4 regions of the Exiguobacterium sp. GL_137 genome follow, and region 4 is predicted to be linked to each of the others. Evidence: riboswitches for the same ligand, from Rfam matches in the RefSeq annotation. Region 4 holds a riboswitch; each other region holds the start of a gene.

The links. Region 4 has a riboswitch for thiamine pyrophosphate ahead of AC3IRK_RS08485 (ECF transporter S component). Riboswitches for the same ligand answer to the same signal wherever they lie in the genome.
Region 1: another riboswitch for thiamine pyrophosphate. It lies ahead of thiT (energy-coupled thiamine transporter ThiT); the one in region 4 lies ahead of AC3IRK_RS08485 (ECF transporter S component).
Region 2: another riboswitch for thiamine pyrophosphate. It lies ahead of tenA (thiaminase II); the one in region 4 lies ahead of AC3IRK_RS08485 (ECF transporter S component).
Region 3: another riboswitch for thiamine pyrophosphate. It lies ahead of thiD (bifunctional hydroxymethylpyrimidine kinase/phosphomethylpyrimidine kinase); the one in region 4 lies ahead of AC3IRK_RS08485 (ECF transporter S component).

What each region holds. Positions count from the first base shown of each region.
Region 1 covers NZ_CM174406.1:1,907,393-1,913,058, forward strand. The annotation lists gene AC3IRK_RS10140 (amino acid permease) at 1-1,370, shown strand, start outside; gene AC3IRK_RS10145 (thiamine diphosphokinase) at 1,426-2,034, opposite strand; gene thiT (energy-coupled thiamine transporter ThiT) at 2,034-2,594, opposite strand; TPP riboswitch at 2,659-2,765, opposite strand; gene rpe (ribulose-phosphate 3-epimerase) at 2,789-3,445, opposite strand; gene rsgA (ribosome small subunit-dependent GTPase A) at 3,447-4,352, opposite strand; gene pknB (Stk1 family PASTA domain-containing Ser/Thr kinase) at 4,390-5,666, opposite strand, start outside.
Region 2 covers NZ_CM174406.1:965,990-971,655, reverse strand. The annotation lists gene AC3IRK_RS05015 (transporter substrate-binding domain-containing protein) at 1-181, opposite strand, end outside; gene AC3IRK_RS05010 (BrxA/BrxB family bacilliredoxin) at 465-890, opposite strand; gene AC3IRK_RS05005 (class I SAM-dependent methyltransferase) at 925-2,109, opposite strand; gene AC3IRK_RS05000 (sporulation protein) at 2,228-3,001, shown strand; gene tenA (thiaminase II) at 3,069-3,764, opposite strand; TPP riboswitch at 3,838-3,943, opposite strand; gene AC3IRK_RS04990 (DUF1002 domain-containing protein) at 4,134-5,015, shown strand; gene abc-f (ribosomal protection-like ABC-F family protein) at 5,294-5,666, shown strand, end outside.
Region 3 covers NZ_CM174406.1:555,097-560,762, forward strand. The annotation lists gene AC3IRK_RS02920 (murein hydrolase activator EnvC family protein) at 237-1,679, shown strand; gene AC3IRK_RS02925 (murein hydrolase activator EnvC family protein) at 1,886-3,163, shown strand; TPP riboswitch at 3,224-3,334, shown strand; gene thiD (bifunctional hydroxymethylpyrimidine kinase/phosphomethylpyrimidine kinase) at 3,452-4,261, shown strand; gene thiM (hydroxyethylthiazole kinase) at 4,242-4,997, shown strand; gene thiE (thiamine phosphate synthase) at 5,002-5,640, shown strand; gene AC3IRK_RS02945 (hypothetical protein) at 5,655-5,666, shown strand, end outside.
Region 4 covers NZ_CM174406.1:1,582,763-1,588,428, forward strand. The annotation lists gene AC3IRK_RS08470 (NAD(P)/FAD-dependent oxidoreductase) at 1-642, opposite strand, end outside; gene AC3IRK_RS08475 (energy-coupling factor transporter transmembrane component T family protein) at 719-1,444, opposite strand; gene AC3IRK_RS08480 (ABC transporter ATP-binding protein) at 1,410-2,969, opposite strand; gene AC3IRK_RS08485 (ECF transporter S component) at 2,966-3,541, opposite strand; TPP riboswitch at 3,647-3,745, opposite strand; gene AC3IRK_RS08490 (50S ribosomal protein L25/general stress protein Ctc) at 3,838-4,515, opposite strand; gene AC3IRK_RS08495 (DEAD/DEAH box helicase) at 4,865-5,666, opposite strand, start outside.

The DNA.
Region 1 (5,666 bases), 320 kb from region 4:
TCTTCATGATTTCACTAGGAGGGATTATCGGTACGGGACTGTTCCTCGGTTCTGGATTGACGATTTCGCAAGCGGGACCGCTCGGGGCGGTTCTCAGTTACATCGTGGGTGGGACCATCATGTATCTGACGATGTTATGTTTAGGGGAGATGGCTGTCCATATGCCGGTCTCAGGATCTTTCCAAACGTATACGACACGGTTCATCGGACCGGGTATCGGATTTGCCGTCGGTTGGATTTACTGGCTCGGTTGGGCTGTCACGGTGGCGCTCGAAATCACGGCAGCCGGCAGTCTGATGGATCGATGGTTTCCGGATACACCAATCGTCATCTGGTGTGCGATTTTCACCGTCATTTTATTCGGTCTCAATGCGGTCTCCGCAAAAGCCTTCGGGGAGGCTGAGTTTTGGTTTTCGAGCCTGAAAGTCCTTGCCATTCTATTTTTCATCGTGCTCGGGGGAGCGGCTTGGTTTGGCTGGATTGATATGGCGGCAGCACGTCCGGAAAGTTTGTTCGCCAATTTTACTTCAAACGGATTATTCCCGAACGGCGCCCTGGGGGTATTGACGACGATGATTGCCGTCAACTTTGCGTTCCAAGGAACCGAATTGATTGGGGTTGCTGCCGGAGAATCAAACGATCCAGAAAAATCGATTCCAAAAGCAATCCGTAATACCGTCTGGCGGACGTTCATCTTCTTCGTCCTCTCGATTACGATTGTCGGCGCCTTGATTCCTTACGAAACAGCCGGCGGCATCAGCAGTCCGTTCATCATGGTATTTGATGCCATCGGAATTCCTTATGCAGCTGATTTAATGAACATCGTCGTGTTGACAGCCTTACTGTCGGTCGGGAACTCGGGGTTGTACGCTGCTACTCGGATGTTATGGTCGATGTCACAAGAAGGCATGATTTCGAAAAAACTTGCCATCGTCAACTCACGCGGAGTACCTATGCGCGCTTTGTGCTTTACGATGCTGTTTGCGATGTTATCACTATTGACTGCCTTTTTCGCGGAAGATACCGTCTTCATCTGGTTGTTGTCACTCGCCGGACTCGGTGCGCAAGTCGGTTGGATTTCGATTTCCGCTTCACAGATTGCCTTCCGTCGTCAATTCATCAAAGAGGGACATGCTGTCAGTGAATTGAAATTCAAGACTCCGTTCTTCCCGGTCTTGCCGATTATCTCGTTCTCTTTAAACATGCTTGTACTGATCAGCTTGGCATTCCAAGCGGATCAACGGATTGCGCTGTATATAGGCGTTCCATTCTTCCTCTTGACGTGGGCCTCTTACCACCTGTTCGTCAAAGGAAAACATATTGCGGCTCAAACTGAACGTCAGGCAGCCAGCTCGACATTAAAATCTTAAAAAACTACAAAAAACGTGATCGACTTTTAGGATATCCTAAAGCCGATCACGTTTTTTAGTGGTCTGACAAACTTCTTAAAGCAATCACTTCACCGGTATGCACCGTCACGTTCGCCACTCCGTGATGTGTCCATTCATTGCTGACGGTCAATGATCCGCCGACCGGCACGTCATGATTCGTCAACGGGTACTTGACCCCGCGGAGGGTCAGACATGTCGGAACGAGCGGGATGAAAGAGAGATAGTGAAATCTATCTGCCTCGATCTCATACGTCCCCGGCTGTAAGAAACGAACCTCTTCCCGCTTCGTCATCAAGCGGACTGCCGGAAATTGTTTTAGCAGATAGACGTTTTGAAGCGTCATATCAAGTCGTCCTCCGGTCGCACCGAATATTAACACTTCCGTTGCTTCATACTGTTGACTGACATGTCGTAAAGCCAGTTCCAAGTCGGTCTCATCCTTTTCAGCCGGATGGATGATCGCTCCTTCCGGTTTGTATCCGAGAGAATCAAAGTCCCCAATCGCCAAGTCAAAAGCGAAACCTTGCTGTGCCAACACGGTGACACCTCCGTCAACAGCGATGACAACCGTCTTCTCATCCATAAACGGTTTCAGGTACGGGATGTCTTCCGCCGGACCGGCCGCTACAATCACAACCCGCATCAGACACCCCGTGCTGAATAACGAAGAAGTCGTGGTGCTGTCGTAAACAGGAGTCCTGCGACAATACCACATAACAGATACGATGGAACCATATACGTCGCGTTATAGATCAACGAATACGGGACGACCGGACCTTCCGCATACTCAGCGAAGAACACGATTCCACTAATGACGTGACAGACATAACGGAAACCTGCACCAAGCAATGTCGCACCTAGTACAATCGCCATTAGACGGCCATTTTTCCCGGCTGCTGCTGCTTTTTTGACTTGCCGTGCGAACAGTCCGCTCAGCCCGACGACTCCAAACGCGATCGTATAATCGAGTAACGGCTGGACGACCGTCAGGATTTGTGGAGCGAACATCAGTTGAATCGTTCCGACGAGCGCTCCCGTCACGACCCCACCGACAACGCCGTGACGAAACGCCATGACGAAAATCGGTAACATCGCTAAACTAATTGAACCACCTTGCGGCATTTTAAATGGGATCAATAAATCGAACACCACACCAAGACTTGCAAAGATTGCAATTTCCATTAACATTTGTAGCCGTTTCATCCTTTTTTCCTCCTAAAAAATAAAATCGCAGGACGGCAAAAAGGCAGTACGACGAACGCCGTACTGCCTGCGTGCGCCACATCCCTACGTCCGTCTGAACGGAACAGGTTCGAAGGGTTAAAGTCCAATCACTTCTCTCAGCCGCTTGACGCGACACCCCTTGCGGTCATCATTTAATTTTGATTCTGCCCCTATTATACGTGAGCAGCATTCCGAATACTAGTGATTGCTTCTGAATAATCCGGTGCATTGTAGATAGCGGAACCTGCAACAAGTACGTTTGCCCCATTCTCAATACATAATTTTGCTGTTTCCGCATTAACTCCACCATCGATTTCAATCTCGAAGGATAGATTTTGTTCTGCTTTCATTGCAGCCAGTTGATTTAATTTCTTCATCACACCTGGAATGAACGCTTGTCCGCCGAATCCCGGATTGACCGTCATCAATAAGACCATGTCCACATCTTCAAGAACGTGTTCGATCGTCGACAGCGGCGTATGCGGGTTGAGTACTACTCCTGCTTTCGCTCCAGCTGCTTTGATTTGTTGCAACACACGATGGACATGATTCGTCGCCTCCACGTGGAAGGTTACGATATCAGCACCTGCTGCAACGAAGGATTCGACAAAGTTTTCCGGACGATCAATCATGAGATGGACGTCGAGAACCATATCTGTTTTTTGACGTAAACTGCTTAATACAGGGAGTCCAAAGGAAATGTTCGGAACAAATTGACCATCCATGACATCAAAATGGATATAATCGGCTCCCGCCGCTTCAACTGCTTTGACATCCCGCTCTAAATTTGCAAAATCTGCTGATAAGATTGATGGTGCGATTTTAATCATCTTAATACCTCCGCGTCCGATTCTTGATTTCCTCTACAAACATACCATAATTCGTATACCGGGAAGCCATGATTTCATGGGCCTCGACGGCTTGTTTAACGGCACAACCGGGCTCATTCAAGTGCAGACAGCCACGGTACTTGCATTCGTCCTGTAAAGCAACAAATTCAGGGAAACACCATCGTAACTCCTCGAGTTCCATTTCGTGCGGAAAATCGAGATTCGAAAATCCCGGGGTATCTGCAATTAAGCCTTCGCCAAGCGGGATCAATGTCACATGACGGGTCGTATGGCGTCCACGACCAAGTGCCTTCGAAATATGACTCGTTTCCAGTGCCAACGAAGGTTCCAAGGCATTCAACAACGAACTTTTCCCTACACCGGATTGTCCTGCCAGGACACTCGTTTTATCTTTTAACAACGGACGGACAGATTCGACTCCGGCCAATGTCTCACTTGAAGTTTCGATGACGTGATATCCGATGGTCCGGTAAGCGGCAATGGCTTCCAATACCCCTTGTTCGGCTTCACCTTGTAACAAGTCCATCTTCGTCAAGATGATGATCGGTTGAATTTCCTTTGCTTCAATCAACACTAAAAACCGGTCCAACAGATGGGCAGAAAAATCAGGTTCTGCTGCCGATACGACCAACAAAGCTTGATCGATATTGGCAACTGGTGGGCGGACCAAGAAATTTTGACGGTCTTTTACTTCCAGGATATATCCGGTCTCACTTTCGATGTGTAACACGACTTCATCGCCGACGACAGGGCTGATGCCCCGTTTTCTGAAATTACCGCGTGCCCGTGAACGGATTTCACCTTGAGGCGTCATGACATCATAAAAGCCACCCTGTAAACGGATAATCGTTCCATCCCGATTGTCTTCAATTCGATTTTCTGCCATCCTATGCCCTCCTTTGTCAGGATTAACGTCCTGCTCGTTATTCTTGTGATTTTGCCTGATTGTACGTAATCGTCTTCGCCCGGTAAACTTCGTCATCTTTATAAATCGTAATCTTGCCTTCTTCTCCCGGATCAATCGTCAATGGAACATCAAACGTTTCATCCTGATCAATCGATTCTTCGATGACGGTTCGTTTTCCTTTGGCATCTTCCGTCTCAATCCGGACGAGTTGACGTGGCGCAGGCTCCTCGTCTTCACTGACGCCATCATAGACTACTTTCTCGGGGAACGTCGCCGTGATGGTCTTTTCTTCCTCTCCGCGAGAAATAAAGACCGTTACCGAATCGTTCGGTTCGACTTGCGCACCGGCTTGCGGATATTGACGAATGACCTGATCGAGCGCGACCTCACTTGAGAACTCCTGTTCAAACGTTCCGTCCAGTCCCATCTCATCCAAATAAGCTTTTGCTTCAGCACTCGATAAGTCAGTCAAATCTTTCAGAACGAATACGGGTGATCCATTTGAGACCGTGATGGTAATCATCTGTTCTTTCGCGATGACTTCCGTTCCAGCTGAAATGGATTGCCGGATGACATTCCCACGTTTGATGTCTTCAGAGTCTTCCCGTTCGACATCCACTTTTTCAAAACCGCTGTCCTTTAAGATGGCGATCGCTTTTTTCTCTGTCTCATCTGAGACGTCCGGCACCTCGACCGGATCGCTTCCTGTCGAAACGATCAAATCCACCGTCGATCCTTTTTTAACCGTCGCCTGTTCACGCGGTGACTGACTGATGACGAACCCTTCTTCCACCGTATCACTTGAGCGTTCGGTCGATTCCACGATGAATCCCATTTTTTCAAGCTTCGTTTCCGCGTCGTCGGCATCTTTCCCCGTTACATCCGGAACGACGACCGTCGGGTCAGGCCACATGGCAAAAGTCGTTGCGGCTCCAGCCATTATGAATAACAACAATAAGATGATCCACCACGCACGTTTCTTTTTCTTTTCTGGTTTTGACATGACGGTAGCGACCTTCGGAACCGGTGCTGTGTGTTCGATGTCTGCTGTTGGCAGGGACACTGGACTGAGCACCATCGTTTTTTCCATCAAATCGTCACCGCGAATGCCTTCACTTGCCCGTTCAGCTGACATCGCGGTCACCATGTCTTCTTTGAAGGCAGCGACCGTTTGTTGCCGATCATGCGGCGCTTTCGAGAGAGCTTGCATGATGCAATTTTCTAAAGCTTGCGGCACAGCCGGATTTAACGAGGTCGGACGACGGGCAGTATCTTGCAGATGTTTCAGTGCGA
Region 2 (5,666 bases), 620 kb from region 4:
CGATGTCATCACCTTTCGCTGTATCGATATACTCGAACGGGAAGTAATCCGCTGATGTTCCCATCGTCAATACTTTATCGTTCTTCTTCGTCGTGTCGCCTTTTGATTCCTCCGAGGCCCCACATGCTGCCATCGTGACTGCGAGAATTCCTGCCATTGCCGTTGCTACTAGTTTCTTCATCAATAAATTCCCCTTCCAACGCTCAATTGTCAGAACTTTAACAATAGTATGACTTATGTTTTTTTCTAATTCAATACTAAAAAGTTCGACCTGATTTATTGCTTTTAGAATATACGAATATTTATTCATTGTAAAGCATAAAAATATGAAAATAGTGCATAAAACCTGAATTTATTCGCTTTCTTTGATCAATACTTTTTTGTTATCGCTTACATTTATTTTTGTTTTATTTCTGTTCAAACAAAAAAAGACCAACGTTTTCACGTTAGCCTCTTTTTCACTGTTACGCGTAGATTTCAATCAATGACTCTAACTTTTCGACGACTTCTTCTGCAGTAAACGATTCGATGTCAAACCGTTCGACCATCGACAGGATGTTTCCATCTTGCATCAATGCGAATGATGGCGATGATGGCGGATATCCTTCGAAGTATTCACGCGCCCGATCTGTTGCTTCCCGGTCTTGCCCTGCAAATACCGTCACGAAATGATCCGGTTTTACACCTTCCATCCGGTTGATGTAAGCGGCAGCCGGACGAGCAATCCCACCGGCACATCCGCACACCGAATTGACGAGGACAAGCGTCAAACCGTCACGCTTCATCGCTTCATCGACGCTCTCGACCGTCGTTAATTCTTCAAAACCAGCAGCTGCTGCTTCTTTACGTGCCGTTTGAACGACATCTTCAAAATACATTTGGAAATCCATTGTATTTGTTTCCCCCTTTAAATCGTTGTCTTCTTTATTGTACGAGTTTCGGTGAAATCTGTCCAAGTCTGCCGCTCAATTCACGTTCTAAATACGGTTTAGCGTGTAACAGGTCTCGGAAAGCGATATACCGGTCAATTTTTTCTTCCGTTGGCTGCTTCGGATTTTTATAAGCCCGAATCAAGATATTTTTCGGCGTGTTTTCTAAATCAATGAACTCAAGCAGTTGCGTATCGTAGCCGACCAATGTCAACAACTCTGCCCGGATGGAATCCGTTGCGAGCGAAGCAAACTTTTCTTGAATCAATCCATGTTGCAGCATGACGTCAAGCGGTGAACAGTCCAGCTGACGGTTCAACTCCTTCTGACAACACGGGACACTGAGAATGACCGATGCATTCCAGTCGACTGCCCGGGCAAGCGCGACATCCGTCGCAACGTCACAAGCATGTAGCGTCACCATTAAATCAACTTCCGTATCCTGGTCGTAATCATGGACATCACCGACACGGAACGATAAATCATCATACCCTAAATCAGCAGCGATGGCTGTACAATCCTCGATGACTTCTTTTTTGAGATCAAGACCGGTGACGTTTAAATCAAATCCCTTGACGATTTTCAAGTAATGATAGAGAGCAAACGTCAGATACGATTTACCGCATCCAAAATCCAAAATCCGTAACGTACGCCCTTGCGGCAATATTGCGATACTGTCTTCGACGAATTCAAGAAAACGATTGATTTGTTTAAACTTATCATATTTTTGACGCTTGACCTGTCCTTCTTCCGTCATTACACCAAGACGAATCAAAAACGGTACCGGCACGCCGTCTTCTAACAAATGGCTTTTCTTTCGATTGTGAGACAGTTCGGCCTTTACCGGTTCCTTGCCTGTCGTCTTCAGTGAAACTTTCATTTTCTTCGAGAGTTGGAACTGGACTTCTTCCGTCTCGAAACGGAATAAAAATTGACGAAATTCGTTAAAATAGTCGTCCATTCGCAAAATAAATTCTTCTATACTTAAATTCTCATGCTTAATGATCCGTTCATGTTGAAACTCTAACTGGATTGCATACGTATCTCTAAGTAGAATCGGTTTTAACTTGATTCGACGCAGATCGTTTGATTTTTGGCGCGGACCACTAATCGTCGCGTGTATGAGTGAAGTTGCCTGCAGTTTTTCAGTGAGCAGGTCTTTTAATTGGTCTAGTTCCACGTATCGTCCCGTCCTTTTTTTGTTTGGTCTTTCGAAACTGTAGCAAATTCACCCGCGTTCGACAAGCAAGCAAGCTTTATTTTTAGTCGTCATACTTAATTTAAAGGAGGAACACAACATGTTCAAAAAAATTCTTTCACAAATCGGCATTGGTGCCGCAACGGTCGATACACGACTCGAACAAGATCACTGTGAACCCGGTGGAACGATTCAAGGAGTCGTTCATATTAAGGGCGGTAACGTCGATCAGGAAATCGCCCGGATTTATCTCGCCTTCAATACCCAGTACAAACAAGAAGTCGGGGACAGCACGGCATTCACGACGTTCACACTGGACCGGTTTGCATTAAATGAAGCCCCGTTTACGATTGAAGCAGACGTCGAACGGGAAATACCGTTTACGCTTCAAGTCCCTTTTAATACACCACTTTCCGTCAGCCAATCGAAGTCGTGGATCGAGACGGGTCTTGATATCGCGCAGGCGGTTGACCCTTCTGACCACGATGCTGTCGTCGTCAAAGCGAATGACTACCAATCGGTCATCCTTGAAGCGATGGAAAACCTCGGATTCCGCCTCAAGAAAGCTGATACAGAGAAATTGCCGGGCCGCTTCCGGAAAGATTTGCCGATCGCGCAGGAACTTGAGTATTCTGCCCGCGGTACTCATTATGCTCACAAGCTGGACGAAATCGAAGTCATCCTGTTGCAAGACCGGTTCGGCATCGACATCGTCGTCCAAATCGACCGCCGTGCCCACAGTCTCGGTTCGCTGTTCAGTGAAATGGCAGGAACCGATGAGACGATGACGAAACTTTCATTATCGAACCAGGACTTAACGAATCCGTCACTCGTGAAACAACGTCTCGCCGATTTGATTGAACACCACAGTTGATTGATGTTTTCTATAGAACAAACACCGGATCCGCTTATCGTCGGATCCGGTGTTTGTATTTCCTTCCTTACTTGGATGATGTCATTTCCATCGTCTGTTCGTACTGCCGTTCAAACGTTTCTTCCGCCCAGCCCATCTGCCAAAACATCAATTCGTAATAACAGCTTCTGACGAAATGTTGTTTCATCCGGACGCGTTCTTGTTCACTCGCCTTCTCTGCCAACTCATTTAACCGGTCAATCTGTTCAAAGACCACCCGCTCGAACCATTCGGAACTGTATGTCGCAATCCATTGCTGATAAATCGGTGAAGCCGGTGTCGCTGCCTGTAACTGTTGTCCAATCTCATAGTAAAGCCAGTAACACGGTAAAATCGCAGCGATGGTCTCCCCAAGCGTCCCTTCACTTGCATGGTGCATATGCGAAATATACGCATATGCGGTCGGTGCTGGTTCAAACTCTGCCAGTGTCTTGTCCGAAATCCCAAGCGGTTCAAAAAACGATTGATGCAGACTGAGTTCTGCAGCATAGGTCGACGTCGCATGTTCCGCGAGTTCGGCAATCGTCGCGAAGTCCTGTGCCTTCGATGCGGCCCGCGCCTGAATTTTCGCGAAATGTTTTAAGTAATAGGCATCCTGTAGGACGTAATGGCGAAATTTTGCTTCTGGTAGTGTTCCATCCGCAATCCCTGTCACGAATGGATGGGTAAAGCTGCTGTCCCAATACCGTTTTGCCGCTTGCCGGATTTCTTCACTGAATGTCATGTTGGTTCCCCCTTTTGTAATCAAAAAACGCCACACCTGATGTCAGGCATGACGTGAAAAGACCATAAAAAGAGGATCGTCCACGCCACTTCCCTCCGTAAGTCCAAACTTAATCAGGTTCAAAGGGTCCGAACGTCTCCGTCGTCTCAGTCAGCCTACTGACTCCCCTAGTGGTCGCTATTTGATTTGTTTTGAGTTTATCATGATTTGATGTGGAATTGACCCATTCTCGTCATTTCACTCCATTTTTTTGTACAATGGAACATGACGGAAGGTGGATGACGGCTCGTCCTTGAGACCGATTCTCTTCTGCCGCCGGTCGATTAGACTAAATTTAGTACCTGATACTTAACTTATGGAGGAACTTTTATGAATAAAACCATGACATGGACCGCTTCGGCATTACTTGCTACTACCTTACTGCTACCGACGGCCGCATCTGCTGAACAAGTGGTCGACAAAACAATCGTCACCCTTGGCGAATCACTTGGGGCAAAGGATAAATCGTGGGTCTTGTCCCGTCTGAATGCACCGGAAGGCATTACTCCGATTATTGCAACATCTGCGGATGAAGAAAAATATCTCGGGAAAAACATTCCCCAATCACAACGGGGTGGCGGCATGTACTCTTCCGCTAAAATTGAGTTGGCTGAAAAAGGTGATGGATTATCTGTCGCGACCGAAAACATCACCTGGGTCACAAAAGACATGTACCTCAACGCCCTCGTCACAGCGGGTGTAACGGATGCGGACATTACGATCACGTCCCCGTACAAGGTAACCGGAACTTCGGCTTTGACCGGGATCATGAAAGCGTATGATCAAACATCTGCCGAGACCGGCATCAAACTGACGGATGAACGAAAAGACCTTGCCCAGCAAGAACTCTCTGTGACATCCGATGTCGGGAAAACGGTCGGGACGGATAAAGTCGCCGACTTGATGAATGAAATCAAAGCGGAAATCGCGAAACAACAGCCGGAAACGAAGGTCGAGATTGAAAACGTCATCGTCCAAGTCATCCAAAACAATAACATCAATTTATCCGATGCTCAGATGGACCGGTTGACCGGACTGTTTAATCAAATGGAACAAGCGGACCTGAACTGGGGTCAAATCGAGAGTGGTCTAAAAGATGCCGGACAAGATATCCAGGCCTTCGCGACCTCAGAAGAGACAAAAGGATTTTTTGCGAAGTTGTTTGATGGTCTCAGTGCATTCTTCAACTCGATTGCCGGCTTATTTAAATAAAGATTAACGTTTTCTTTTCTGTCAGGCATGGTAAAATAGATGTATTGAATCGGAAAAGGTGGTGTGGAGACATGGGTTTTGCTGCGTGTAAGCATTGGTTGATGGAACAACTGTATCTGTTGCGCGCGATTTTTCATGGAATGGCGTTCTAAGGGACTAGTCTGCCCTTTTTTAACGAACCTCATACCTGAAAAATAAAGCAAAGCGCATCTTCCACGAGTCAAGGAGAGTGCTGTTTGCGCTCTCCTTTTTTTGATGCGCCAGAGAGGACATTTCATATGATGATCTGCGACATCCAACACCTGACAAAACAATTCGGAGGCGACGATATCTTAACGGACGTCTCCCTCTTTATCGAGCACCAAGACCGCATCGGCTTGATCGGCCGAAACGGAAGCGGTAAAACGACGCTCTTACGTTTGATTGCCCGTCTTGATTCCGAAGACAGCGGAACGATTTATCAAAAAAGCGGGCTCTCCATCGGTTATTTGGCACAACTTCCCGTGTTCGACAACGTAATGACGGGGCGTGATGTCCTGTGGACTGCCTTCGCCACGCTTGTCGATTTACAACGCTCCCTGCAACAAATCGAACGGGACATGGCGACAAAAACGGATCAAATCGATCAGTTGCTCGAACGCTACACGCAAG
Region 3 (5,666 bases), 1.0 Mb from region 4:
CGATAGTCATAGTGTGTCAAACTCTTTCCCAACACGCAATGTAGAAGGTTCGATTGAAGGATCTATATAAAGGCGAAAAGAGAACTTATCAAAAATGACATCTCACTGAAATATAATAGAGGGAAAATGAATGCTATAATCAAAAACGTTCTTATAATTTTTAAAAAGTATTATTAAATTTAAATAACATCATTCGATTACTTATATAAACCACACAGAAAAAGAGGGAATACTACATGAAAAAAACGTTCGCGTCGCTCATCGTTTCCGCACTTATTCTTTCATCGACTCCTCACTTCGTAGCAGCAGATGACTTAAGTGAACAAAAAGCTAAAAATGAACAAAAACAACAAGAAAATGCTAATACTCAAAAAAACTTAGAATCGTCTGTGAATCAAGAAGGACAAAAAATTTCGAAGACTCAGCAAGAAGTGAATCGTCTAGACGAAGCATTAAACGAAAAAATATTTGCAGTTGAAACAAAAGATCGTCAAATTAAAGCAACTGAAGCTGAAATCGTTGAACTTGGGAAACAGATTAAAAAGTATAAAGCGAAATTAAAGCGTCAGGAAAAGCTGCTTGGTGACCGCCTTCGTGTCATGCAAGAAAATGATGGGAACTCCATTAAATGGGAAGAAGTCATCTTTGGTTCAAAGGATGTCGGAGATCTTGTCAGCCGTGTGTTAGCAGGGAAATCAATCTCGCAACAAGACGATAAAATGATTACCGACTATCAAAACACACAAAAGAAATTAGCAGCTGCTCAACAAGAACTAAAAGATAAAAAAGCTAAACTTGTGACGGAGAAACAAGAACTAAAACGTCAACAAGCTGAACTTGAGCAACAGCTTAAAGAACGAAACAAACGCTTAAAAGAACTCCGGAAACAAAAAAAGAAATTTGAAACGCAATTGATGGATGCAAAAGAAGTACAACAAATTTTGATTGCACAAGAACAAGCGATTGCAGCTGAAAAAGCAGCACGCGAACGTGAAGCAAGAATCGAAAAAGAGCGTCAAGCACAAGCGGCACGTGAAGCAAAAGCACGTGCAGAAGCACAAGCGGCACAAGCAGCAGCGGCTCAAAAAGCAGCAGCTGAACAACAGGCGGCAGAAGCGGCCGCTGCTAAAGCAGCAGCACAAGCGGAACAAAAATCGTCAGCACCTGCAACTTCAACAAAACAATCTACACCATCTGTGACTGTGCCAAAAGCAGCACCAACACCAGAACCAGAACCAGCGGCACCAACGCCTGCACCATCATCTTCTTCTATGTTTATTCATCCAACAAGTGGATCAATCACACAAGGATATGGTTCAGCAAGCGGTTCGAATGGTTACTCTTTCCACAATGGTATTGATTTCGGCGCTCCAGTCGGTACCCCGATTGTTGCAGCGGCAACAGGGACAGTCATCACTGCATCAAGTGGTGGTCCGTACGGTAATCATGTCATGATTGCACACCAATTAAATGGAAAAACGTATACAACAGTTTACGCGCATATGAGTTCGTTAAATGCACATGCCGGACAACGTGTCAGTCAAGGACAACAAATCGGAGCCCTTGGTAGCACTGGGAACTCAACAGGCCCACACTTACACTTTGAAATTCATGTAGGTGGTTACAGCTACAGTGCTTCAGGACCAGCAAATTCTGTAAATCCAATGTCGATGTTATAATAACGAGAAAAGACGATTGCTGCGGCAGTCGTTTTTTTATGTTTTTATAAAAACATAAAATGTTATATTAAAATAAAACGCTTTCAGTTGAAACACAAATGAAATTTTCCTGAAACTATTACGGTGCTATAATCAATCTCAGACAGAAATACTTTGAATTAAATACTTTTTAAATAAGAAATCATACATAAGCGAGGAAACCAAACATGTTTAAAAAATTGTTTGCAACGGTATTGTTAGGGGCGTTACTTGTATCCACTGTGCCGACTTCTGGTCAAGCTGCAACGATTAAAGAAAAGAAATCTCAAAATGCAATAGAGCAACGTCGCTTGGAAAAAGCCATCAAAAAACAGGAAGCTAAAATATCGGTAGAGCAACGCGAAATCAATAAAATTGATGCGGCCATCAACGAAAATATTTTCAGGATTTCGGAAAAAAACAAGCAGATTAAACAATTGAATCTCCAAATTGAAGATCTTGAGGCGGAAATCGCCCGCTACGAAATCATGCTCACCCGGCAAGAAGAATTGCTTGGGGACCGCTTACGTGTCCTTCAAGAAAATGATGGTAATTCTATAAAATGGGAAGAAGTCATTTTTGGTTCGAAAAACTTGGGTGATTTGTTTAGTCGTGTTATGGCAGGTAAAAAAATTGCCGAACAAGACGATAAAATGATTTCTGCTTATTTGGAAACACAAGAAAAGCTAGCAGAAATGAAAAAAAATCTTATTGCTAAAAAGGCGGAGCGTGTTCAAGAGAAAGAGTCGTTACTCGTCCAAAAGAAACAGTTAAAACAACAGATGAAAGAACGGAGTGCGACCCTGAATAAATTACGTAAAGGGAAAACAAAGTTCACGACTAAACTGTTAAATGCAAAAGAATTACAAGCGACTTTAGAGGCTCAAGAAAGAGCGATTGCGGCAGCAAAAGCAGCAGCGAAAGCAGCAGCAGAAAAAGCGGCCGCTGAAAAAGAAGCAGCTGAACGTGCTGCAAAAGAGGCGGCAAAATCAACGCGTGAGTCAAGCGAAGCAACGGTTCTTCCGACTCCTGTCAGCAGTGTGCCGACAGGATCGGCGAAGTTTATTCGTCCGGCTTCAGGCGGTGTTTCACAAGGTTTTGGACCGGCTAGTGGAGCGAACGGCTATACGTTCCATAATGGTGTCGACTTCAGTGGACCCGTCGGATCACCGATTCGAGCAGCAGCTTCCGGAACAGTCATTACGGCTGGTAGCGGCGGACCTTATGGGAATCATGTCATGATTTCGCATTTCCTTGACGGTCAGGTGTATACAACAGTGTACGGTCATATGAATTCGTTATCGGTTTCGGCAGGTCAGACGGTAACTCAAGGTCAAACGCTTGGTACTCTTGGCAGTACCGGGAATTCGACAGGACCGCATCTACACTTTGAATTGCATATCGGTGGATACCAATACAGTGCGACAGGACCAGCTAACACGGTCAATCCACTTGGATACCTTTAAAAACGAGCTTCGGCTCGTTTTTTTAATGGTGCTGTGATACAGTGAAAAAGAATTTAAATTACGAGCAACTAGGGGAGCTGGAGGAGTCCGGCTGAGAGGAAAACCATTCTGTTTTCGACCCTGTCACCTGAACTGGATAATACCAGCGTAGGAAAGTTGAGATCGAAGACATGAAGACTTCAATCAGTAGAACTGGTTGTTCATGGCGTCGTCTGCTTTTTTACAGCGGACGGCGCTTTTTGTTGTCCGTTTTCTCCTTATTTGCTCCCAGGAAAGTGAGGAATTGGAATGAAACACGTATTGACGATTGCTGGATCCGACTCCGGAGGTGGAGCTGGAATTCAAGCAGATTTAAAAACGTTTTCGGCACTCGGTGTATACGGAATGAGCGTCATCACGGCGATTACGGCACAAAATACGTTAGGTGTTCAAGCGGTCGAGGACGTATCCCCGGAGCTCGTGGAAGCACAGCTGACATCCATCTTTTCCGATATCCGTGTCGATGCGGTCAAGATTGGAATGGTTTCCAATCAAGACACCATCCGAGTGATTGCACAACAACTGGAAAAACATCAACTTCCGGTTGTTCTCGACCCGGTCATGGTCGCGAAAGGGGGTTATAGCTTGTTGCAACCGGATGCAGAACATGCCTTGCTCGAACAGCTGTTACCATTGGCTACACTTGTGACTCCGAATATTCCTGAAATCGAGCGGATGATTGGCGGAACGATTCACTCGCTTGCCGATATGAAACAGGCGACGGAAAAACTGGCTGAAAAACGGACGGGTGCTATTTTGCTCAAGGGCGGACATTTGGAGGGACGGGACGCTACTGACCTTTTATATACAGACGGGCGATATGTCGTCTTTGAACAAGAACGGATCGAGTCCCGTCATACCCATGGTACAGGCTGTACATTATCTGCTGCCATCGCTTCCTATCTTGCACTTGGTCTTTCAGTGGAAGACAGCATCCGTTATGCAAAACGTTATGTGACGGAAGCCATTCGCCACGGCTTTGCGCTCGGACGCGGTGTTGGTCCGACGCATCATTTTCATGAACTCTGGAGGGATACACATGTTACGACGCATCCATGATAAAAAACCGTTGATTCATCATTTAACGAATACTGTAACCATTAATGACTGCGCCAATATGACACTGGCACTTGGTGGCTCTCCTGTGATGGCAGATGACCTGCTGGAAGTGGAAGAAATGGTCAGGCACGCAGATGCCGTCGTAATCAATACAGGGACGATCAATCCGGACATGCGCCAAGCCCAACTTTTAGCAGGAAAAACGGCTAACCGATTGGGGAAACCGGTCATTTTGGATCCGGTAGGCGCAGGAGCGACGACATTAAGAACAGATTTTATGAAGCAGTTAATGGATGAAATCACCTTTACGGTCATCAAAGGAAATGCATCGGAAATCAAGACATTGCTCGGACAGGCCGCTCGAACGAAAGGAGTGGATGTTGCCGAAGGAGAATCCCTGGATTTTCAAAGTGTCCATACCTTTGCAGGTGAAACGAAACAACTCATCGTCGTAACGGGTCCGATTGATTTTGTGACAGATGGAAATCGCCAGTATCATCTGGATGTCGGGACGAAACGTCTTGGCCAAGTCACGGGAACGGGATGTATGACCGCTTCTTTGATTGCGACGTTTTTAGGAGCAGGATACGATCGTTTTGAGGCAGCCGTATTTGGGACGTATGCTATGGGAAAAGCAGGGGAGTCGGCTGAGGATTCTCCCGGTATCGGAGGTTTTCGAACCGGGCTGTTCGATGCAGTGAGTTTGATGACAGAAAAAAGTTTGCCGGAGGTATAAATGAATGGACAGTGAATATTTGATTTATGCCGTGACCGATCGACGCTTGCATCCACATCTTTCCCTGGCAGACGCCGTCGAAGCATCGATTAAAGGAGGCGCAACGGTTGTTCAATTACGGGAAAAAGACAGTTCCGGTAAAACTTTTCTGGAATCAGCCATTGCATTAAAAGATCTCACCGCACGTTACGATATTCCGTTCATTATCAATGATCGGATTGATATCGCTTTGCTGGTCGATGCCGGTTTGCATATCGGTCAAGATGATATTCCCTTAATTGAAGCGCGCCGTTTGTTACCGGAAGCGACGATTGGTGTTTCTGTTTCAACAGTGGAACAAGCTGTTGCAGCAGAACGGGAAGGCGCAGATTATTTAGGGGTCGGTTCACTCTTTCCGACAGCAACGAAACAAGATGCGACATTCATGGCGCGAGCGACGTTGGAACAGATTCGTAAAGCCGTTCATATCCCGTTGGTGGGAATCGGTGGAATTACTGAAACAAACGTTCCGGAACTTGGTTCTCTAGTGGACGGATATGCCGTTGTTTCAGCTTTATTTGCAAGTGAAGACATTGAACGAACGACGAAAAATTTTAAGACGACCGTGAAACAAGTGCGTCAGAGCGCCTCAGGCAGGGTATAGTTCACGTAGAGGTGATGGTCGTGAAA
Region 4 (5,666 bases):
AACGGCATCCGTCTCGAGCAAGCGGCCGGATTGGAGCGTTGCTGTTTGACCATCCAGCGTTTCGAACCGGTCAATGATCCGGTTGACACCCAACTGATCGAGTCGCGCGGCCAGTTCCGGACCGGCCGGATGACCGCTGAGCAACGGTTCTTCATGAATCAGGGTGACCGGTGTACCGTTTGACTGAAATGACGCCGCCATCTCGACGGCCGCCGCACCACTGCCGACGATGACAGGGGAGACGGCACTCCTGAACGTCTTTAACGCTTGTTCTATACGATAGTTCGGTTTGATCGTAACGTGGTTCGGGGTGCTTGCTTCCCAGTCGTTTGATCCGATATTAAACGACACGATATCGTACGGCACGACCTGTCCGGACTGAAAGATAACGTGTTTGTTGGCAGCATCGATTCGCACGACCCGGTCCTCCATCCACGTCTTACCGTATCGTTCACATAACGCTTTGACATTGATGCGTATCTCGTCGAGTGTATAGGTTCCGTCCGCCAGTCCGGAGAACATCCCGGAATAATACTGATAACGCGAGGGAGTGATGACAATCCAGTCGACATCCGAATGACTCCCTTGTTTGATACATTCTAAATGCGCATGACCTGCGCCGACTAACAGGATTCGTTTCACGACTCCACCCACTTTTTTGGATTCACTGTATCTATCCTGTTTATTCCCCCAAGTAGTGCCGCGTAATCGTCCGCTGTCAAACCACCAGGCGAAGTGACGTCGCGAGCGTGACGGTCATCAACAGAAAGGCAAGATCCCCTCGTGTTACGACCGGCTCGACATAATAGGTCCGATTGACCCGAAACTGACGGGCTTCCATCGCAATCGCAATCTGTTCCGAGCGGAGGATACTGGTCGTAAACAACGGCAGACTGATGTCAAAAAACGTTTGCCACGGCCAAAGTGACCGTTGTTGCCGGACACGACGCGCTTGACGGATCGTTCGAATCGACTGCCGAAAGATCGGAATGAAGCGGAGACCGGCTAAAAATCCATAGGCCAGGCGAACCGGCAGACGACATTGATGAATCAGACTCATGACGAACCGTGTCGCGTCCGTTGTTGCAACGAACGTTACACTCAACAGGACGAAGGCGAGCATCCGCGTCGCGACCAACCAGGCATGTGCAAGACTCTCTTCCGTGATCCGGAACCAGCCGAATGCCCACAATTCCGTTTCACCTTTTCCGAACGCGGCCATCATCCAAAACGTCAACAGAAACAACACACCATAAGGGACGAGACGAATGAGAAGCGTTGACAGCTGCCAGCCGGAGCAACATACGCCGACGGCGGAAAGGATGAGCAGTGCAAACGTCACTTCTAAACGGGATGTCGAAATCAGCAACAGCATGACATAGACCAGGGTCGCCAGTTTGACGGAAGGATTAATTTGAGCGAGCCATGAGTGGTTTTCCTGCATGACGGATCCCCTCCTTTTGTTGCTGATACTGATAGGACACCGGACGAATCAGCTGATTGTCGTGTAAAATCTTGGTTTCCTGAAACAATTCCTCCGGTGAACCGTCAAATTGAATGTTTCCCGAACCGAGGACGAGCACCCGGTCTGCCTGTTGGTACACCAGCTCCATATCATGCGTCACCATGATGAGCGTCGTCCCGGCTGCACGGGCTTGCCGCAAGACTTCAATCAGTTGTGCCGTCGTCTCGGCATCCTGTCCGAAAGTCGGCTCGTCCAGCAACAAGACAGCTTTTCGCTCAAGCAGCATTGTCGCGACGCTCAAACGCCGTTTTTGACCAAGACTGAGTGCGAGCGGCGACTGACCCGCGACGTCCGCCAAGCGATAGTACTGTAAGGCATCATCCATCTGACCGGACGACGGTGAGGTACAACTGATCGTCAGTTCGTCAAGAACCGTCTGTTTGAGAAACTGAAACTCAGGTTGCTGAAACACAAAGCCGACCTGCCGGTAAAATGTCCGGTCCCGCCATTTCTTCAACGCTGTCTGAAACAACTGAATCGTTCCGCCTTGCGCCGGTAACAGTTTGGCCAGCGTTTCGAGCAGGGTACTTTTGCCGGCTCCATTGCGTCCGACAAGCATGATCCATTCTCCGGCGTGGGCGGTCAGCGAGATCCGCTGGAGAACCGTCTGCTTTCCGTGCCGGACGGTCACGTCAACAAGTTCAAATGTCGGTTCGGTTGAAACGGGTTCGCGGACAGGTGGGCGATCGAGTGCCCGTTCTGCCGCGACCTCGGCCGGTATCGTTCCGAATGTATACGGGTAAAGGCGCGGTGTCGCAATCCCGAGCTCAGTCAAAACGGTCCGGCGTTCTGAAAAAATGTCCCGCGGCGGTCCGTCAAGACGGATCCGTCCGGTTTGAAAGACCAGCACCCGGTCCGCAAACGTCACACACTGCTCCAGTTGGTGTTCGATCAGCACCAGTGTCACGTTCGGATCGTGGTGCAATTCCTCAATCAGCTCCATCATCAAACGTTGACCATGCGGATCAAGTTGCGCCGTCGGTTCGTCGAGCAACAGGATGTCCGGTTCGAGTGCCAATACACAGGCTAGAGCAAGCCGTTGTTTCATCCCGCCGGACAGCTCGGCAATCGGCGTCGTCAAGGCGAGGTCAAGTCCGACCCGTGCCAAGACACCTTTAATCCGCTCATCCATTTCAAATCGGGAGATGCTTCGGTTTTCCAGACTAAAGGCCATTTCGGCACCGACCGTCTGCATGCAAAACTGATCGTCCGGCTGTTGGAATAACATCCCGACGGTTCCATCCGTCGTCCATCCACCGGTGACATCGGCTTCAATCGTCTCCGGCAACAGACCGGCGAGGACATGTAAAAAGGTCGTCTTTCCACTGCCGCTTGGACCGACGAGCAACGTCGTTTCTCCTTTATCAATCGTAACCGAAAAATCCTGTAAGACCGGGTGATCCTGATCCGGATAGCGGACTGTCAGGTGCTCACACTGCATCATGCGGCACGCTGCTTTCGTTGTCGTCCGATCGCATACCCATTCAGTGTCCCTGCCTTAACGAGCGCATCGACGATGATTTTTGCGAGTAAGCCGCCGAGCAGAGCACCGCTGACAAGTTGTAAGGAAAACGTCAACAGGAGAGTCGTCGTCGTATAGTAGGCAAATCCGTTCACGATGAGGCTGTAGACCATACTTCCGACGGCAGCGAAGACACCGGACAACATCAAGGTAAACGTATTGAATTTCCGGTATCCGAACACGGCAAAGGCAATCTCGGCCCCGATCCCCTGTGCGAATCCAATCAACAGTGCCGATAAGCCGAAGTGACTCCCTGTAAACAATTCGACGGCAGCGGCGACGACTTCCGCAATCAATGCCGCGCCTGGTTTTTGAATGATGTAGGCGACAAGGGGACTGGCGATGACCCAGATGCCGAACATCCAGTTTGATCCGACCGGTCCGAAGATGGCCGAGATCGGTAACCATAACGTCGACCACCCTAAGTAGAGGACACCACACGCGACGGCGAGCATCATCATGACGATGATTTCTTTCATTTTCCAACTGTTCATAATCACTTCTCCTTTGAATGCACACCCACAAAGAAACCACAAAAAAGACCGCCCTCTATGAAAAGAGAGCGGTCGTGTAACCTGCAAGATGCAGAAAAAGAGCACGAGGATTCCGCTCCACTTTCCTACGCTAGTATGAACTAGATCAGGTTCAAAGGGTCCGAAGTGAATCGTCTCAGCCAAATGGCTCCCCTAGTGGATGTGTCAATGATGTGTACCTTCTTCACTGTACGGCTGTCGACCGGACTTGTCAATATGCATAAAAAAAACCTCCCACGAGGGGAGGAGAGAAAAGATTACTCTTTATCTTCTTTGTTTTCTTCAGCTTGCTCTTCAGAAGTTTGTTCTGAATCGTCTGTCGCTGTATCCGCATCAGCTGCTTGTGCCTCAGCTTCTGCTTCTTCGATTTCTTCAAGTTCAGCTTCAAGTGTCGATTCAACGACCGCTGCGACTTGGATGTCACCTTCTGTGACGACACGGAAATCTTTTTCTTCCGGAAGATCAGCTACTGTGATTGAATCTCCGATTGCAAGATCCGTCACGTCGACTTCGATCCGTTCCGGTAATTTATCTGGTGTTGCGGCAACTGTTACTTTAAAGAGTGTTTGTGAAAGGAATCCGCCAAGTTTCGCACCGGCTGCTTCGCCGACGAGGACGATATCCGTTTCGACTTCTGTTTCTTCATCCATTTTAACAGCGATGAATTCAACGTGTTTGATGGTTGGTGTAAAGATATCCATATCGAGCTTGTTGATCAACGTGTTGACCTTTTTACCGCCGATTTGAAGAGCAACCAAGACGTTTTCGCCGTGATCACGGACAACCTTGACCAATTCTTTTTCGTCGAATGAAATCGGTGTGCTTTCCACTTTGTAGCCATACACGACACCAAGAGCTTTTCCTTCATGACGTAATTGCTTTCTAAGTGAGCGTGGGCGTACTTCGCGTTCTTCTACTTTTAATGTTACTGACATGTTCATTTCCCCCTTGAATTTGGTATAGCCCTCAAAAGGTAATGAATGTAGGAGTGGAACAATAGGTTCCAACAGAAATTCATGCGCTAAATGCTAGTTCAACTGGATTTCATTCAGAAATGAAAAACGAAGTGAGTAAGTAGCATTTCTCTCCCAGGTCATTACGCTGATATTGAGAAACAATAATTGAAAAGCGACCGTGTTGTACGGTGCTAATGTAGATATACCCCTGTCTTTCAAAAGTTAAAACCTTTTTTCTGAATTTGATTGTCGAAAGACCTTCAAACCTGTTGATAGACAACGGATTGAAGGTCTTTCATTTTTTTAAGATTTTCTTTGATTTGTATGGTTAATCACCTGATGAATCGATAAAAGAGGGGGAATCAAGCAGACGGACGAGTTCACGAATCGTTAAAATATCCGGTTTCTGATCCGATAAGACGGCATCAATCATCGTCGCTTTTCGATCTTGTAATTCCGCCATCTTTTCCTCAATCGTCCCGGTCATCAATAACTTGATCACTTCGACCGGTGACTGTTGTCCCAATCGATGGGCCCGGTCAGCCGCTTGCTGCTCGACGGCCGGATTCCACCAGCTGTCGTATAAAATGACGGTATCTGCCGTCGCCAGATTCAGACCGGTCCCGCCGGCTTTCAAGGAAATCAGGAAGACATCGACTTCACCGGCATTAAACCGGTCACACAGTGCGACACGGTCTTCAACCGGTGTCTCACCGGTTAGTAGAAAGTGGGCAAGTTGTCGTGCTGCCAGTCGTTCCCGAATCCGGGCCAACATCTTCGTATACTGGGAAAAAATCAGGATCCGGTGTCCGCTCGCTACTTTTTCTTCAATGATTTCAAGCAGGCGTTCGAGTTTTGTCGATTCACTTGTATAACCTTCGACAAATAACGCCGGATCACAGCAAATCTGCCGCAACCGGGTCAAACCGGCGAGCAGCTTAATCCGGTCTTCACGCTTCGCTTCGTCGAGATGCTGTAACGTTTCCAGTTGCAGTTTCGCCAAGTAGGAAGCATAAAGTTTTTTCTGCGTCGGACCGAGCTCTGTATAATGGTGGACAATCTGTTTTTGCGGTAAATCCTGCAAAACTTCGGCTTTTGTCCGTCGCATCATAAACGGTCGGACGAATCGT